DNA from 4 places in the Parasphingorhabdus sp. W113 genome. Region 4 is predicted to be linked to each of the others. Evidence: predicted binding sites of a transcription regulator. Region 4 holds the regulator's gene; each other region holds the start of a gene.
The links. The regulator LexA, encoded in region 4, represses DNA repair genes until DNA is damaged. The targets are predictions, from matches to a motif close to GTTCCNCNCTTGTTCT.
Positions count from the first base shown of each region.

Region 1: a site for LexA is predicted at 913-928, ahead of ACZ1GS_RS04040 (putative DNA modification/repair radical SAM protein). Genes of this name have one in related genera too.
Region 2: a site for LexA is predicted at 809-824, ahead of ACZ1GS_RS04595 (ribonucleoside-diphosphate reductase subunit alpha). Genes of this name have one in related genera too.
Region 3: a site for LexA is predicted at 881-896, ahead of recA (recombinase RecA). Genes of this name have one in related genera too.

Region 1 covers NZ_CM146328.1:837,226-839,430, forward strand. Annotated here, with positions in the region: gene ACZ1GS_RS04040 (putative DNA modification/repair radical SAM protein) at 1-883, opposite strand, end outside; gene ACZ1GS_RS04045 (aldehyde dehydrogenase family protein) at 1,133-2,205, shown strand, end outside.
Region 2 covers NZ_CM146328.1:967,481-969,685, forward strand. Annotated here, with positions in the region: gene ACZ1GS_RS04590 (hypothetical protein) at 45-389, shown strand; gene ACZ1GS_RS04595 (ribonucleoside-diphosphate reductase subunit alpha) at 908-2,205, shown strand, end outside.
Region 3 covers NZ_CM146328.1:1,418,890-1,421,094, reverse strand. Annotated here, with positions in the region: gene recA (recombinase RecA) at 1-806, opposite strand, end outside; gene ACZ1GS_RS06735 (hybrid sensor histidine kinase/response regulator) at 958-2,205, opposite strand, start outside.
Region 4 covers NZ_CM146328.1:1,635,214-1,637,418, reverse strand. Annotated here, with positions in the region: gene ACZ1GS_RS07770 (molybdopterin molybdotransferase MoeA) at 1-466, shown strand, start outside; gene lexA (transcriptional repressor LexA) at 555-1,247, shown strand; gene ACZ1GS_RS07760 (ComEC/Rec2 family competence protein) at 1,260-2,205, opposite strand, start outside.

The DNA of each region.
Region 1 (2,205 bases), 800 kb from region 4:
AACCGTAAAAGCGCAGCAGCCAGTCGGCCTGATACAGGCGGTGTTCCCGCATCAGGGGTGGCGCTTTCAGCGGCAAGCCGGATGCGCCATCGGGGATCGGGCTGAAGGCGGAATAATAGACCCGCTTCAATCCATATTGGCCGTACAGGCCATGGCTGGTTTTCAATATCCGGCCATCATCCGAATCATCAGCGCCGATGATCATCTGGGTGCTGTGGCCACCGGGCGCGAATAACGGCGCTTTGCGCGACTCTTTGCGCTCGGCCTTTGCATCGCTGATCCGGCTGTTCAAATTGGCCATGGTATTGCGAATTTTTGCGCCATTTTTCTCCGGCGCCAGTTTCGCGATCGCCTTGTCGCTCGGCAGTTCGATGTTGATCGACAATCGATCGCTGTACAATCCTGCCTGCCGCAGCAATTCCGGATCGGCCTCGGGGATGGTCTTGAGATGAATATATCCGCCGAACCGGTGCTCAACCCGCAACCGGCGGGCAACTTCGACGAGCTGTTCCATCGTGTGATCCGGGCTGCGCAAAATACCCGACGATAAAAACAGCCCTTCGATATAGTTGCGCTTATAGAAATCGAGCGTCAGATCGACCACTTCCTGAATGGTAAAGGCCGCGCGCTGGACGTTGCTCGATGTCCGGTTGATGCAATAGAGGCAATCGAACATGCAATAGTTGGTCATCAGAATTTTGAGCAACGAGATACAACGCCCGTCCGGTGCGTAGCTATGGCAGATGCCCATGCCGGTGGTCGATCCAATCCTGCCCGATTGCAGGCTGTTGCGCTTCACTGACCCGCTCGAGGCACAGGACGCATCATATTTTGCAGCATCAGCAAGGATTGCCAGTTTTTCGGCGCGATTCATTTTTGGCATGGGCCGTCCATACACAATGTTCTATATATGTTCTACACTTGTTTGTGTCGGGAACAGTTTTTTTGGAGCAGACATCGGACCGGACTATCCGGCTGGCATATGGTCCGGGCGACGCGAAAAGCGACCGGCCTGACCAACAGACGAATAAACTACCAAGAAGATTGGTGATGGCCGTTTGAAGTTATACCATTTGCTGTTCTCCTGACCGAACATGCTCTACTCTCGATGGGCACAATGGGAATCACAGCTATGACCGACTTGAATATCTCTCATCCCGCCCCAGGCACAGCCGCACAAAAATTTCTGGACAGGACGGCGCATCAAATTTTCTGCGGCGGGCAGTGGATGGATGCATCTTCGGGAGCGGTTTTCGACACGCTCGACCCGGCAACCGGTGCGGTTATCGGGCAGTTGCAGCGCGGCGGAGAAGCCGATGTCGACAAGGCGGTGACCGCTGCGCGACAGGCTTTTGAAGAGGGGCCGTGGCCCCGCATGACGCCGATGGAGCGCAGCCAGGTTCTCTGGAAAATCGCAGATCTGCTGGAAAGCCATATTGACGAACTGGCTGAGCTGGAGACGCTTGATCAGGGCAAGGCGCTCTATGTCGGCCGCTGGGCAGAGATTCCCGGGGCGGTGAATCAGTTTCGGTATTTCTCGGGACTGGCAACCAAGATCGAAGGTGCCACCATTCCAACCTCGATCAACTATCAGCCGGAAGGCAAAGAGGTCTTTGCCTATACGCAGAAGGAACCGGTGGGCGTTGTGGGTGCGATCGTGCCGTGGAACTCGCCTCTGGTTTTGACGGCCATGAAGCTGGCACCCGCTTTGGCGGCCGGCTGCACCATCATCCTGAAGCCGGCTGAGAATACATCCCTGACGGCTGTGCGTTTGGTTGAACTGATGCAGGAAGCCGGCTTGCCGGACGGCGTCATCAATCTGGTGACCGGATATGGCCACGAAGCCGGAGCGGCGCTGGCCGAGCATCCCGGTGTCGACAAGATTGCCTTTACCGGCTCGACGCAAACCGGGCGCGCCATTTTGAATGCCGCGCAAGGCAATCTCAAACGGGTTACGCTGGAACTGGGTGGAAAATCGCCCGTGATCATCATGCCCGATGCCGATATCGAGGCGGCAATTGCCGGTTCTGCCAATGCCATTTTCTTCAATGGCGGGCAGGTCTGTATTGCCGGATCCCGGCTCTATTGTCACCGCTCGAACCTCGACAAGGTTGTCGAAGGCATTGCAGCGATCGGAGCGCAGATCAAGCTCGGACATGGGCTGAATCCCGACACCCAGATGGGACCGCTGGTGTCCCGGGACCA
Region 2 (2,205 bases), 670 kb from region 4:
ATAGGGCCGAATCAAATGGAGCGCCGGAACAACAGGGGGATGCTATGCTGGCTTTTCGGATTTTGATGATCGTGATTTTCGTGACGATATTGGGGTATACGGCGGTGACCATATCGGCGCATGGGCTCAATCTTCTGCCAGTCTTTTTCGGTGACATGATGGCGATGGGCTGGCCGGGTCAGTTCAATTTCGACTTTATGTGCTTCCTGATCCTGTCCGCCCTGTGGGTGAGCTGGCGGCATCATTTCTCGATTTCCGGATTGATTCTGGGCCTGTTTGCTTTTTTCGGCGGCATGTTTTTTCTGTCGGCCTATCTTCTGTTTCACAGCATTTCGTCGGGTGGAAATGTCACCGCCCTGTTATTGGGGCCGCAGCGCGCCAAAGTCTGAAAACACCAGATATGGTGTCACAAAATTGACATTCTGGCCTGTGCATCCACTGTGGATAGATTTTTTGTAAATTTTGACCTAAGCTCTTGCACTATTCTACAGCCTTAGCAGGTCCACGCGTCGCTGCGCTGCAGCATAAAATGGCCGTCGACGAAGCGATTCATTTATACGATGAATGGAGTCGTTAAAATGTCATTTACCCTCTTGCATAAAATTTCAGTTCAGCCACTATAGGTTGTGGTTAGGCCAAGGGGGCACACCAACGTATAGTATTACTCGCCTGTAACACCGACTCGGTGGACGGCTCCCTTTGCGCCAAATCGCAAGAGATTTTTTGGGTTTTTCGGGCAAAAATATCTGCCCATTGAGACGGTAAAAATGTTAGTGTCAGACCTTCGGCCTTGGACCATGTTCCGAGTCGAACAAGACAAGAACAAAAAAGTCCGCAGAATGACCCGAAAGCGCTTGTTGGCCATAGCCGATAGGCAGTGTTGGTAGAGTGTGATTAGGGGGCATTAATGGACTTCAGAGACAGTCGGGCAGACGCCGACAATAATGGTAGCGATATGAGTGAGAGTGATATGGGCGCAGAAGTTCTAGATACGCCAAAAGACAAAGCCGACAATAAAGCGGAAAAGGCAGCGCCGGTAAAAGAACCGGAAGCGAGCAAGGCTGCGCCGAAGACAAATAAGAAAGCCGCCGCTGAGGCCGCCGCAGAAAAGAAAAATGACGAAAAGGAACTGAAAGCGGAGCGCGACAGCCATAGCGTCGAGGCGCGCCGGTTCACGATCGTTCAGGACGAGTCCCGCGATGACCTGCTGACCGACTTCGGCAAGGAGACATTGAAGGACCGCTATTTGCTGCCGGATGAAAGTTTCCAGGATCTGTTCGCACGGGTCGCCGATGCCTATGCCGATGATCAGGATCACGCGCAGCGGCTCTATGATTATATTTCGAAGCTCTGGTTCATGCCGGCAACGCCCGTGCTGTCCAATGGCGGCACCGGCCGCGGCTTGCCGATTTCCTGTTATCTCAACAGCGTCGACGACAGCCTCGGCGGGATCGTCAACACCTGGAACGAGAATGTCTGGCTGGCCTCGAAGGGCGGCGGCATTGGCACCTATTGGGGCAGTGTCCGCGGTATTGGCGAGCCGGTTGGCCTGAACGGCAAGACCTCGGGCATCATCCCGTTCGTGCGGGTCATGGACAGCCTGACCCTGGCCATCTCGCAGGGCAGCCTGCGGCGCGGATCTGCGGCTTGCTATCTCGACATTGATCATCCGGAAATTGAAGAATTTCTCGAGATCAGAAAGCCGTCCGGTGACTTTAACCGCAAGGCGCTCAACCTCCATCATGGCGTGTTGCTGACCGACGAATTTATGGAAGCGGTCCGTGACGGTCGTGAAATGGATCTCAAGTCGCCCAAGGACGGCTCGGTTCGCGGCACGGTTGACGCGCGGTCGCTGTTCCAGAAATTGGTCGAAACCCGGCTGGCAACGGGCGAGCCCTATATCATCTTCAACGACACGGTGAACCGGATGATGCCGAAGCATCACCGCGATCTGGGTCTGAAAGTCTCGACGTCCAACCTGTGTTCCGAAATTACACTGCCGACGGGTCGCGATCATCTGGGTGAGGACAGAACGGCAGTGTGTTGCCTGTCCTCACTCAATCTCGAAAAATGGGATGAGTGGTCGGTGGACAAGGACTTTATCGAGGACGTGATGCGCTTCCTCGACAATGTCCTGCAGGATTATATCGACCGCGCGCCGGACGAAATGGCGCGGGCGAAATATTCCGCGAGCCGCGAACGGTC
Region 3 (2,205 bases), 220 kb from region 4:
TTGAACGGCGGCGCGACCTTGTTCTTGACCACCTTCACCCGGGTCGAGTTGCCGACAATCTCGTCGCGCTCCTTGATCTGGCCGGTCCGGCGAATATCGAGGCGCACAGAGGCATAGAATTTCAGTGCATTACCGCCTGACGTGGTTTCCGGATTGCCGTACATTACGCCAATTTTCATCCGCACCTGGTTGATGAAGATCACCATACATTTGGACCGGCTGATCGAACCGGTCAGCTTGCGCAGCGCCTGACTCATCAGACGGGCCTGCAGACCGACATGGGTATCGCCCATTTCGCCTTCGATCTCCGCCCGCGGCACCAGCGCCGCAACCGAATCGACCACCAAAATGTCAATCGCATTGGACCGGACCAAAGTATCGGTGATTTCCAGCGCCTGCTCACCGGTATCGGGCTGCGAAATAACCAGCTCGTCAATATCCACGCCCAGTGCATTGGCATAGACCGGATCCAGAGCATGTTCTGCATCGACAAATGCTGCGGTACCGCCAGCTTTCTGCGCCTCGGCAATCGCGTGGAGCGCCAAGGTGGTCTTGCCTGAACTTTCCGGGCCGTAAATTTCAATCACCCGACCTTTTGGCAATCCCCCGATGCCCAGCGCGATATCAAGACCGAGCGAGCCGGTTGAAATCGCTTCCACTTCCATCGCCTTGCGCGAACCCAGCTTCATGGCTGAGCCCTTGCCGAAAGCGCGGTCGATTTGTGCCAGCGCTGCGTCGAGCGCCTTTTGTCTGTCTGATGAATTCAATTGATTGTCCGTTTCTACAACTTTTAAATTACTGGCCATTTGCCTGTCCCCTTCGCTAAATGCTCATCATCTATCAATCAATGATGGATATGATGTACCGCATTTGTTCTCATAGAACAAGGGGGGAACAAAATTTTTCTAATTCAATTAATAATCATTAATATCAGTTATTTGACTATATAGATTCACGTCAATTAGCATGTTCGGCCAAAACTTCTCCGACGGCTTCGGCAATTTGTGCGACCGAAAAGGGTTTGGGCAGAAAGGCGACATTGTCGAGATCGATTGATTTGCGCAATTGTTCTTCGGCATAGCCCGACATGAACAGGATCGGCATGTCGGGATAATCCTCGCGCACCTGCTTTGCCATCGCCGGACCATCCATGTTCGGCATCACAACATCGGACACAATCATGTCGAATATATCCTCGCCCTTGCTCTGCTGGTCGGCGAGATGCTGCAGTCCTTCCTCGCCATCGCTTGCGGTGACAACGGTATAGCCCTGCCGGGTCAGTGCGCGTTCGGCAACCGCGCGGACCATGTCCTCGTCTTCGACCAGCAGGATATGACCACTGCCCCACAATTCCTTTTTGGCAACCGCCTTGAGCGGTTCCATCGCCTTGCTGATCTCCTGCTCGGAGACGGTATGCACCGGGAAGTAGATCGAAAAACTTGCCCCCTCGCCCGGCTTGGAGTCGGCGAAAATATAACCACCCGACTGTTTGACGATACCATAGACCGTCGACAGACCGAGGCCGGTGCCCTTGCCAACTTCCTTGGTGGTGAAAAACGGTTCGAAGATCTTGCCGATCAACTCGGGAGGAATGCCCTTGCCGGTATCGGATACAATCAGCGCGGTATAATCGCCCACTGGCAGGATATCACTTTTTAGCGCGCGCACATCGGCCGCCGTGACCATTTTGGTGGTGATCGAAATCTTGCCGCCACCGGGCATCGCATCGCGTGCATTGACGCCGAGGTTGATGATCACCTGCTCCAGCTGTCCCGGATCGGCGCGCACCAGCCCGAGATTGCGGCCATGCTTCACTTCGAGCTGGAAACTGTCATCGAGCAGACGCTTGAGCAGGTTGGAGACGTCAGCGACCACATCGGGCAATTGCAGGACTTGCGGCCGCAATGTCTGTTGCCGCGAGAAGGCGAGCAATTGCCGGGTCAGCCCTGCGGCGCGGTTGCTGTTATTCTTGACCTGCTGGATATCATCATAATCGCTATCGCCGGGCGCATGGCGCAGCAACATCAGGTCGCAATGGCCGATAATCGCGGTCAGGATATTGTTGAAATCATGGGCGACACCACCCGCTAATTGACCAACAGCTTGCATCTTGGTCGCCTGCGCAACCTGGCTCTTGAGCTTGGTTTCCTCGCTGCTGTCCTTGATCGACAACAGGACCGCAGCATCGCCAAGGCCGCGAATGCC
Region 4 (2,205 bases):
CGTCATCGTAACCATTGGTGGCGCTTCGGTCGGCGATCACGACCTCATTGCCCCGGCCTTTGACCGGCTCGGGGGCCAAACCGATTTCTGGAAGATTGCAATGAAGCCCGGCAAGCCGCTCATGGCCGGCAAACTCGGAAATTCAATAGTAATAGCATTGCCCGGCAATCCCGGATCCGCCTTTGTCACAGCCACGCTGTTTCTTTTGCCCTTGCTCCGTTTCATGGCCGGCGCCAAAAAATATCTCCCGCACACAGGTTCGGCCCGGACGACGGCGGACCTACCGCCAACCGGTCAACGCGCCGAGTTTCTCCGGGCCTTTGTCGACGGCGACATGATTACCCCCTATGCCAGTCAGGACAGCGCCAAATTGTCGGTTCTGGCAGCCGCCAATGCGTTGCTCATCCGTCCGGCCCATGCCGACCCCGTCGCCGAAGGGAAAGCAGTTTCTTTCATTGCGATTTAGGCGAAACGGATGGGGAACAGATAAGACTTGACTTATCCCGGTTTGTTTCATAATTGTTCTGTATTCGTTCTCTATATAGGACCGTAGCATGCTGACACCCAAACAACATGAACTGCTCTGTTTCATTCATAATCGATTGGAAGAATCGGGTGTATCCCCGTCTTTTGAAGAGATGAAAGACGCACTGGGCTTGAAATCGAAATCGGGTGTGCACCGGCTGATCAGTGCATTGGAAGAACGTGGCTTCTTGCGGCGCCTTCCCAATCGTGCACGGGCACTGGAAGTGATGAAATTACCCGAAGGCGGTGCGCTGAAATCGGCCCCGTCCAACGTCGTCAGCTTGGCAGCAGAGGCACCAAAACCGGCACCGATGCAGGAAATCCCCGTCGCCGCCAATGATGTTATCGAAATCCCCCTCCACGGCAAAATTGCTGCCGGTGTGCCGATCGAGGCGCTTGAAGGCCAGTCGGCGCTCAGTGTACCGGCGGCGCTTTTGGGTTCCGGCGAGCATTATGCGCTGGAAGTATCCGGCGATTCCATGATCGATGCTGGCATATTGGACGGCGACTATGCGCTGATCCAGCGGACGGAAACGGCACGCAACGGCGAAATCGTCGTGGCCTTGGTCCACGAAGAGGAAGCGACGCTGAAATATCTGTTCAAGGATAGCGGTCAGGTGCGGCTTGATCCTGCAAACCCGGCCTATGAACCGCAGGTCTTCGGGCCTGACGAAGTCCGTATCCAGGGCAAGATGGCTGGGTTGTTGCGTCGTTACAATTAGCAAGCTGGCCTCTTAGGGGGCTTTCAGAGTTTCTCTCTGGATGCCCGCCGGATCGACCACCGGGTCGCGGACCGGAAGCGGGTCACGCGGCTTTAGCCGGATCCAATGATGGCGACCGGTGCGCTGCAGGACGGTCAGAACCTTTCTTTTCGACAAATCGACTGTCATGCCGCCGGTTTGCGCGAGCAAAACCTTGTCCGCCTTGAACCAGCGCGGCTGGCAGCTCGCTGGCAAACGGCGTTCGCTGATCACGATATCGGCTCTGCGGCAGGCGGCGGACAAGGAAAGAGCCGGAATATAGTAGGAACTCCGCGTGGCAAGGATGATCCACTCATGACCAGAGCGATCCTCAACTGTCACCGCGCAGCTGTCGGCGTTGCAGTCCGCACCGGGCCAGTCTTCCAAGGCGGTTGCGGCCTCTGAAATTGCGGCGTTTTCCAGTATCATGTCCCGGATAAAATCACCGCTGCGATTGCGCAACATCGCTAGCTCTCCTGCTTTGGACCGAATAGCCAGATGGCGGCCATCGCCCGTAATATAGAGATCGGGTGGATGACCACTGGCCACCATGGCTATGCCGAATGCCACTGGAACAGCGCCCCAGAACCGCCACGCACCGCGCCACAGCGCCAGCCAGAGACCACCGGCAATCATCAAGCCGAAAGCGCCATGCGCCATAGTTGATATCAGGGTTACCGAACCGGGACGACTGGACACGAAATGGGCCAGCCAGAGCAAGCTATTCAAGGCGTTTTCAGCGGCGAACCATAGCGGCGCCCCCCACCCGATACTGTCGAGGGCGAGCGCCAGTGCAATCAAGGGCATGATCACGAACGTGGTCAGCGGGATCGCAACGACATTGGCCAACGCGCCGTAGACACCGGCCTTGTGAAAATGAAACAAGGCAATCGGCATCAACACCAGTTCGACCAGCAATCCGGTCAGGAACAGCGCCAGT